2 regions of the Enteractinococcus fodinae genome follow, and region 1 is predicted to be linked to the other one. Evidence: predicted binding sites of a transcription regulator. Region 1 holds the regulator's gene; the other holds the start of a gene.
The links. Region 1 encodes Rex, which represses fermentation and respiration genes when NADH is low (regulators of the CRP and FNR family bind a similar motif). Its sites were predicted from a motif close to CTTGTGAANNNNTTCACAAG; they were not measured.
Positions count from the first base shown of each region.

Region 2: J2S62_RS06075 (glyceraldehyde-3-phosphate dehydrogenase) is a predicted target of Rex. The motif match lies at 2,578-2,597, and genes of this name have one in related genera.

Region 1 is NZ_JAVDYJ010000001.1:617,794-622,064, reverse strand. Features, by position in the region: gene J2S62_RS02890 (TlpA family protein disulfide reductase) at 1-48, opposite strand, end outside; gene J2S62_RS02885 (histidine phosphatase family protein) at 112-756, opposite strand; gene J2S62_RS02880 (MFS transporter) at 912-1,781, shown strand; gene J2S62_RS02875 (redox-sensing transcriptional repressor Rex) at 1,757-2,392, opposite strand; gene J2S62_RS02870 (glutaredoxin family protein) at 2,389-2,634, opposite strand; gene J2S62_RS02865 (helix-turn-helix domain-containing protein) at 2,709-2,936, opposite strand; gene J2S62_RS02860 (acetoin utilization protein AcuC) at 3,039-4,271, opposite strand, start outside.
Region 2 is NZ_JAVDYJ010000001.1:1,288,327-1,292,597, forward strand. Features, by position in the region: gene J2S62_RS06055 (zinc ribbon domain-containing protein) at 1-597, shown strand, start outside; gene J2S62_RS06060 (YaaA family protein) at 594-1,343, opposite strand; RNA gene rnpB (RNase P RNA component class A) at 1,408-1,766, shown strand; gene J2S62_RS06070 (HNH endonuclease family protein) at 1,796-2,521, shown strand; gene J2S62_RS06075 (glyceraldehyde-3-phosphate dehydrogenase) at 2,644-4,125, shown strand; gene def (peptide deformylase) at 4,247-4,271, opposite strand, start outside.

The sequences.
Region 1 (4,271 bases):
CCCCGCAATGGCTAGGCCGATCAGTGCGCGTGACGTCTTGTTCCTCACAAGTTCTCCCTTTCAAATACCGCGGAAGAGTCTAGTTCTGGTTACTGGGTAGTTCCTGAGTGTTTAGGCGCCTGGTAGGGCTGCTGCGTGTTGGCTGAGGTGCTCTACAGGCTCGCTATAGGACACGGTCGGGATGCGCTGGCCAGGGGCAAATTCAAAGCTGGTGACCGAAGCGAGCGAACACTGTCTGCGTCGCGGATCGTGGGCCAATTGCTTGCCTTCTGCGGATAAGCGAGTCACCCAGATGGGCAGCTGATGAGAGACCACCACTGCCGAAGCACCCGGTCCGTGGGTGAGCATCAGCTCGTCTCGCACCTCTTGAATAGCTTTGGCCATCCGATCGGCCTGTTGGAAGTAGGGCTCGCCCCAAGACGGCCGGAAAGGGTTAAGGACCAGCGGCCAAAGTTTCGGGTTGCGCAGTTGGCGCCGCATATCGGATAACCCCTGGAAACTGTTGTCGGCTTCCAGTACGCGATCATCGGTTCTGATGTCCATGGCGAATTTTTGGGCCAGGGGTGCAATGGTTTCTTGCGCGCGTTGCAGTGGGGAGGATACTAAAATCTGTGGCGTGGTTTCCCAGCCGTCGGCTAATTCTTGGGCCATTTGGTGGCCGAGCGTCGACAACCCGAAGCCGGGGAGCCGGCCGTAGAGCACTTTATCGGGGTTGAACACTTCGCCGTGACGAACCAAATGCACGCTAACAGTCATACAGCTCATTTTTGCATAGAGTTCATGTCCGTTTTGTCCAGAGCTGGCTGCAGTGGGCTGCTTAAGCTACCGGGTAAGAATTTTGCTGCCCGCTGTCATGCGCACCAGCACTGACTCGTTAGGATAGGAGCAAAGTTGTTTCGGAAAGGCTTGTCATGAACGAAAAACATTCTAAGGACAATCCCGATTATGGGGTTCGACTCACCGGCGACGAGCTCGCCGAGTATCAACAAAAGTTGCAGCAATCGCAAGCCCAGTCCGGGAGTTCGGCAGCTTCCGAATACGGCCCACAGGGAGTACAGGGTCAGCAAGCATCCTCGGAATACGGGCCACAAGGTGGCCAACAGCCCGGTTATCAGCAGCCCGGTTTCCAACAACCCGGCTATCAATCCCCCGGATATTCGCAGCAGCCCGGATACCAGCAGCCAGGCTACCAGCAGCCTGGGTATCAGCAACCTGGCGGCGCACCGTATGGCCAGCAGCCATTTGGTGGACCGCAGCTGCATCCCGATATGGCCAAGGAACCGGAACGGCCCAAAACCGTCAATCTCGCGTTTTGGTCCATTATTGCTGCCGGCATCTCGTACCTCATCACCCAGTTGATCGTGCTCTCCCTGCCAAACCGTGGCATGAGTGAGCAAGAGATGCAGATGCTCGACGATATGATCGGCCCAATGATGGCAGAGCTGCCCGTCGACAGCATCTCGGCCTACCTCAACTCACCGATGATGACGGCTTCGATGATTGCCCAAGCGGTCATCTTCTTGGTTGCCTACATTCTCGTGGCGCTCGGCATTCGCCATGGTTGGCGTTCGATGCGGATCATCGGCACCATCTTCGCGGTCTTCTCGCTGTTTTCTTTCACATTCGTGTCACCGTTAGCCGCTGTCTTCTCCGTAGCATCAGTGATTCTGGGCATCGTCGGGATTGTGTATGCTTGGCTGCCGGCTTCGACCGAGTACTTCCGGCGCAAGGCCTGGCAGAAGGCCGCGAAGCGGGCTTACCCCGACGTGCCATCCCGATGAAACGCTAAGATTTGCAGCTCTGCTGAAAGATCCACGGTTTGCACTCTGACGTGGTCGGGCACCTGTAATCTGCGCGGCGCAAAATTCAATATCCCAGTAATCCCAGCGTCCACGAGGATATCGGCGACGTCTTGGGCGACCTCTCCCGGCACCGCTACGATGGCCAGTTCCATATCGTGGTCGGTGCCGATGTCGTTAATGTCCAAAATGGTGTACCCGCCGATGATTTGTCCGATCTTTGCGGGATCGCTATCGGCCACCGCGGTAATGTGCATCCCGCGGTCCCCAAATCCTTCATAGGACATCAGTGCGGTGCCTAAATTGCCGGCTCCCACGAGCAGGACCCGGCGTCCGCTGGTCACCCCCAGTATGTGGGCGATCGTGTAGCGTAGTGCTTCAACTGAGTAGCCTTGTCCGGCGCGGCCACTGTGCCCCATCGCAGCGACATCCTTGCGAGTTAGCGCATCAGAACACCCCAGAGCTTTGGCCAATTGTGCCGAGGTCACGTGGGCGACCCCCTGCGCGTGCATGACCTCCAGATAGCGCAGATACTGCGGCAACCGCGATAGGGTACGTGCCGACAGCTTCTTAGCCGCGGGCTGGTCGGTCATGCCTCACGTCCGGCTTCAATCATCAGCCGGAGCCGGGCCGGATCGATCACCCAGAAGTCGCGCTGTTTGTCATCAATAAATAATACGGGAATCTCTTCGGCGAACTGCTCTGCCAGCTCTGGATGGTCCGTGGTGGAGATCTCTTGCCAGCTCATGTCGTATTCTGCCGTGACTTCGTCCAGAGTTTGACGGGCGGCAGCACACAAGTGACATTCTGGTTTGGTCAGCAGTTTGAGTTCCACGGGCCATTCTTTCGGGGTAGATAAACACAAAACCGCCTGCAAGAGGCGGTTTTGTTGCGGTCAAAACTTATGTGTTAGTTATCGTCGGTACCGGTGGCTGCATCCGTATCCGTGACGATGGCCTGCACGGCTTCCTGTGGGACACGGTAGGAGCGCCCGAATCGCACTGCTGGTAAGTCCCCGGAATGAATCATCCGGTAGACGGTCATCCGCGAGACCCGCATCATATCTGCGACCTCGGTGACCGTCATGAACTTAGCCTCTGCGAAATTGTCCGCCACGATTACTACTCCTTTAAACATTCCCTCGAGGACGGGGTTCTACGCCTGAGGGGAAGTTCAAGTGTAGGCGGCAACCACCATTAGACATTAATAATAGCTTACGAAAGCAATTGCAATACGTCACTAATCAAACCACGGGTCCAATCCATGAAACGGGAAGACCGCTTTACGGGTGGCCATGATGGACTGATCAGTGGGGTCTGCCGGATCATAGCCGATCTCCCAAGACCGCCACCACACGTCGGCATCATCGGTCATGGTCGTCACGACGTCTTCGACTGCAAGGCCCAGCTCATCAGCAACAACTTGGCGCCAGGCATGCGGGATTTCGGTATGCAACGGGATCGGCGTGCCGGCTGCAATGCCCACCAGGTGTGCCCAGGCCCGCGGCACAACTTTCATCGGGCTGTAACCGCCACCTCCCAGTGCTAGCCATTTGCCACCGGCGAAATCATCGGCCCAGTCTGAGGCGTCGAGCATGAGCTGACGCTGCCCGTCGAGTGACAGGTTCAGATCGGCAAGCGGGTCGTGCCGGTGACCATCGACCCCGTGCTGAGTGACTAAGACTTGTGGGTCAAAGGCGCGTAACAGCTGCGGTACTACCGCGTGGACAGCCCGCAGAAAACCGGCGTCTCCGGTGGCAGCGGGCACGGCGACATTCACTGCGGTGCCTTCGGCCTGCGGCCCGCCAACATCTTTGGCGAAACCGGTGCCGGGAAACAGCAGCAGCCCAGTTTCGTGGATTGAGATGGTCATGACGCGCGGGTCGTTCCAGAACAGCTGTTCAACCCCGTCGCCGTGGTGGGCATCGACATCCACGTAGGCCACACGTTCTGCACCGTTGTCCAGCATCCACTGAATCGCCAGTGCGGCGTCGTTATAAATACAAAACCCTGAGGCCGCAGAGCGCTGCGCGTGGTGCATGCCCCCGGCGAAGTTCACGGCCCGGTCGATTTCTCCGGTCCACACGGCTTGACCGGCTGCCAGGGTGCCACCGGCAATACGAGCGGAGGCTTCGTGCAGGTCGGCAAAAACCGGGCAGTCTTCGGTGCCTAGACCGACGGATTCATAGACCCGGGGAATGCAGGCGATCGCGCTGGAATCACCAGATGCGGCATCCCGGGAGGCCGCTTTGACTTGGACGATGTAGTCAATCGAGTGGACGGTGGCCAGCTGGGCGTCGGTGGCCAGAGGTGGTTTGACCTGGGCTAGCCTGGAGCGGTCGAGAACTCCGAGCTCTTTGGCTAACCGGTGCGTTAATTTCAGGCGCACCGGGTTCATCGGGTGGGTATCTGAGAAGCGATAGCTCAAGAACTTGTCATCCCACACCAGAGCACTACGAGGTCCAGCTGTGTT
Region 2 (4,271 bases), 670 kb from region 1:
GGTGCCACAGCCGTCGAACATGTCAAACGACTTGAGCACCACGTAGCTGAACGCGAAGCGGCGGCAACGGAAGCTGAGCGTACCGTGGCCGACACCACCAGAAGACGCGACCGGCTGCAGTCGCAAATGGATGCTGATGACGTCTCTAGTCGGGATGTTCAGGCGGTAACCATGGAAATCGCAGAACTGACGATACGAATTGAGGGCCAAGAGGAAGCCGAGTTGGCCGCAATGCAAGCACTAGAAGATGCTCGTCAAGCATTGCAACAGGCTCAAGCTAAAGTGACCGAGGCACAACAAGCGGTAAATGTACGGATCAATACGCTCAATGAACGCGGCCAGCAACTATCGAAACAAGGTAAGGAACTGACGATCGAGCGCGACAAGCTCGCCGAAACGCTGCCGGCAGATTTAGTCAAAGAGTATGAGCAACTACGCGACCAGAACCAGGGTGTCGGCGTGTTCGAGCTGCAACCTGATGGGTTATCAGGTGCCGGTGTACCAATCGCGCCGGCGGAACTAGCCGAAATTCACAGGACTCCGGAAGACCAGGTGGCATATTGCCCCGACACCGGAGCTATTATCGTGCGCAGCTAGTTCAGCACGATCCGCAGTGATGCTGGTTTCCGCGTGGTTGGCGGCACCATTTCCACCTCGTAGATCTCGCTGACTGAGTCAGCAACCTGGTCGATTGAACCCAGCGGTTGATTGGCTTGTGCTTGCAGCAAGTGCCGTGCGACGAACCCGCGGGCTTGTTTTGCCCAATGCGAGACCACTTTCAACTCGCCGTTGACGCGTTGAAACACATCGATCGTCACTGTCCGCAGAGGTGGCGTTTTCCAAAACGGTTTATAACTCGAGGACCGGCAATCAATGATCGGTCCCGTCGCGAAATCTGCCATCTGATCGGTGAGGCGCTCGCGCCACCAGGTTCCGGTATTGCCAATGCCCGGGAGTTTGGCAGTCGCCGGAAACCGGTACGTCGGGATACGATCCGACAACCGCGTCACACCGAACAGCGCGGAAAACACGAGCGTGACGTCCTCGTCAATGCCCTTCAACGTTCCATAGTCGAGGGCATCATAGAGAACTCCGGTATAGACCTGCCACGCTGGAGCGGTGGGAGCGTCCAAGAGGTGCTGATTTGCCGTAATTTCGTCGGTCAGGGTTTTGCCGACTTTTAGGATTTCGTGGGCTCCAGCCAGGCTCGAAACAACCTGTAACTCTTGGATGAGGGTGCGCCGTTCGCCCGACAGCTCCGGAAACAGCAGTTCATTGAAATCCAGGGGGGAACCGGTTTGAGGTGCAGTTTTACCTTCGGACGGCGGCAGCAGAATCATCATGACTGCGAGTTTAGTAGCTCTGATTACGCGCTCTAGCCAATCTTGGCTAAAATAAGAACTTCGGGATGGAGCAGCAGATGATCGCGACTGAGGTCGAGGAAAGTCCGGACACCACAGGGCAGGATGGTGGGTAACACCCACTCGGAGCAATCCGCAGGCCAGTGCCACAGAAAGTAGACCGCCTCTGCAAAGAGGTAAGGGTGAAAGGGTGGAGTAAGAGACCACCAGCGGACGTGGTGACACGTTCGGCTCGGTAAACCCCATCCGGTGCAAGATCAAGCAGAACACGTTATGAGGCGGCCCGCCCAGTGTTCGGGTTGATCGCTTGAGTCCTGCGGCAACGCAGTGACCAGATAGATGATCATCAACCCACGACTCATAATCGTGCGGTGACAGAATCCGGCTTATAGCGCTCCATCCCGTCTCAACTGTTCAGTTCGCGAAAGAAAACATTGTCAAACCGTCAAAAAGAAAAATCCGCGCTGGCCAAGCTCCCCATCCCGGTGCTGATCGTGGTCATAGGTCTCTATCTGGTGGTCACGTATGTGTTTCCGGCCGAGCAGGATTACGTGCCGGCCGAAGGCACCGCGCTGGAACAGCTCGAGACCTTAGAAATCAAAGGTCGGGCACCACAGACCGGGTATAGCCGCGATGAGTTCGGCAACGGTTGGCTCGACCCCGATGGCAATGGGTGCGACGCACGCAACGATATTCTTGCTCGCGACCTCGACAACGTGACCACTCGCGACGACAACTGCACGGTGCTGACCGGTGTGTTAGAGGATCCATTTACGGACACCACCATTGACTTTGTTCGCGGCCCGGAAACGTCGATGGAAGTTCAGATCGATCACGTCGTGGCGCTATCCGATGCTTGGCAGAAGGGCGCGCAGCAGTTGCCGGAAGAACAACGCGAACGCTTCGCTAATGATCCGCTGAACCTGCTAGCGGTTGATGGGCCGGCGAACCAGCAGAAATCGGATGCTGACGCAGCGACCTGGTTACCGCCGAATAAGGCATTTCGTTGTGAGTTCGTATCGATCCAGACCGCAGTGAAAGCCAAGTATGAGTTATGGGTCACTGAAGCCGAATACGAGGCAATTCGCGATATTCTGAGCGAATGTCCATCGCAACCGGTTTATACAACCGCCGATGAGCTGCCAGTACTTCGCCAATAGCGGCAGAAGTGTGCGCTGTCTTCATTGCGCGGGTATCCTTTGGCGTGAAACGCTAAGATGAGAATGTTTTCATAAGGTTGGCTCGTCCGCCAATCGCACACTCTGCAGAAAAGGACCACATCGTGGCAGATATCACCGCCAGCACGCAGCAAACTCTCCAGCAGTGGAGTGAACGTGAGCAGTTGGCTGAGCAGATGGTTCCACTCATCGGCTCGTTGTACCGCAACAACAATGTCGTGACATCCATCTACGGTCGAAGCCTCGTCCACCAGTCAGTCGTGGATATCTTGAAGGCGCACCGGTTTGCTCGTCAGGTTGATGAATCTATTCTTCCTGTTGAAGACTCCTATGCCATCTTGCAGGCCATGGTCGAGTTAAACCTCGGTGCAGGCTCTGTGGATCTGGCTCGCATGGTCAAAAAATTCCGTCAGAACGGTGGCGACGTCAAAGAGTTCGTCAAAACCGAGCTTGCTGACATCGTCGACAAGAACGGCGAAGGCCTCGGCGATACTACAGACGTCGTCCTGTATGGTTTTGGTCGTATCGGTCGCTTGTTGGCTCGCATTCTGCTTGACTACGCCGGTGGCGGTACCAAACTGCGTCTCCGTGCGATCGTGGTCCGCTCTAAGGGCGACGATGATATCTACAAGCGCGCTTCGATGCTGCGCCGCGACTCGGTTCACGGCCCGTTCAACGGCACCATCGAAGTTGATGCAGATGCTAACACCATCACCGCGAATGGCACGCAGATCCAGATGATCAACGCATCGGATCCAGCCGCAATCGACTACACCGAATACGGCATCAACAATGCCATAGTCATCGACAATACCGGTGTCTGGCGCGACGAAGCAGGCCTGGGACAGCACCTTGAAGCCAAGGGCGTCTCCAAAGTCATTCTGACCGCACCAGGTAAGGGCGATCTGAAAAACATCGTCTACGGTGTGAACACCGATGACATCACTGAAGATGACAAGATCATCTCGGCTGCCTCGTGCACGACCAACGCGATCACTCCGGTACTCAAGGTGCTCAACGATGAATACGGCATCCATCACGGACACGTCGAAACGGTTCACGCCTACACCAACGACCAGAACCTCATCGATAACTTCCACAAGGGTTCCCGCCGTGGTCGTGCCGCCGCATTGAACATGGTCCTCACCGAAACCGGTGCAGCCACCGCAGTTGCTAAAGCACTGCCAGAACTGTCCGGGAAACTCTCGGGCAACGCGATTCGCGTACCAACCCCGAACGTATCGATGGCCATTCTCAACCTGCAGCTCAACGGCGAAACCTCCAAAGACGAGATCAACGCTCGTCTGCGGCAGGAATCTCTGACCGGTGAGCTCAGCAAGCAGATCGATTACATTTACTCCCACGACGCTGTTTCGACCGACTTTGTTGGTTCGGACCGCGCAGGTGTCGTAGATGGCCTTGCCACTATCGTCAACGAAGGTTCCAACGGTGGCTCGAATCTGATCCTCTACGTCTGGTACGACAACGAATACGGCTACTCGACCCAGGTCGTTCGCGCAGTTGAAAAGATGGCCGGCGAAAACCTGCCAGTCTTTCCTAAAGCTCAGGTAGCAGCGAAAGCCTAGCTTCAGCACGATTCACAAAAATGAGGCCGCCACTTGATGGGGGCCTCATTTTTGATGGCTCTAAACGACACTAAAATGGCCTTGGACAACCGATATGGTTGCCCAAGGCCATGTAATGCGTTTAGCGATCTGCTGTTTCAGACTCT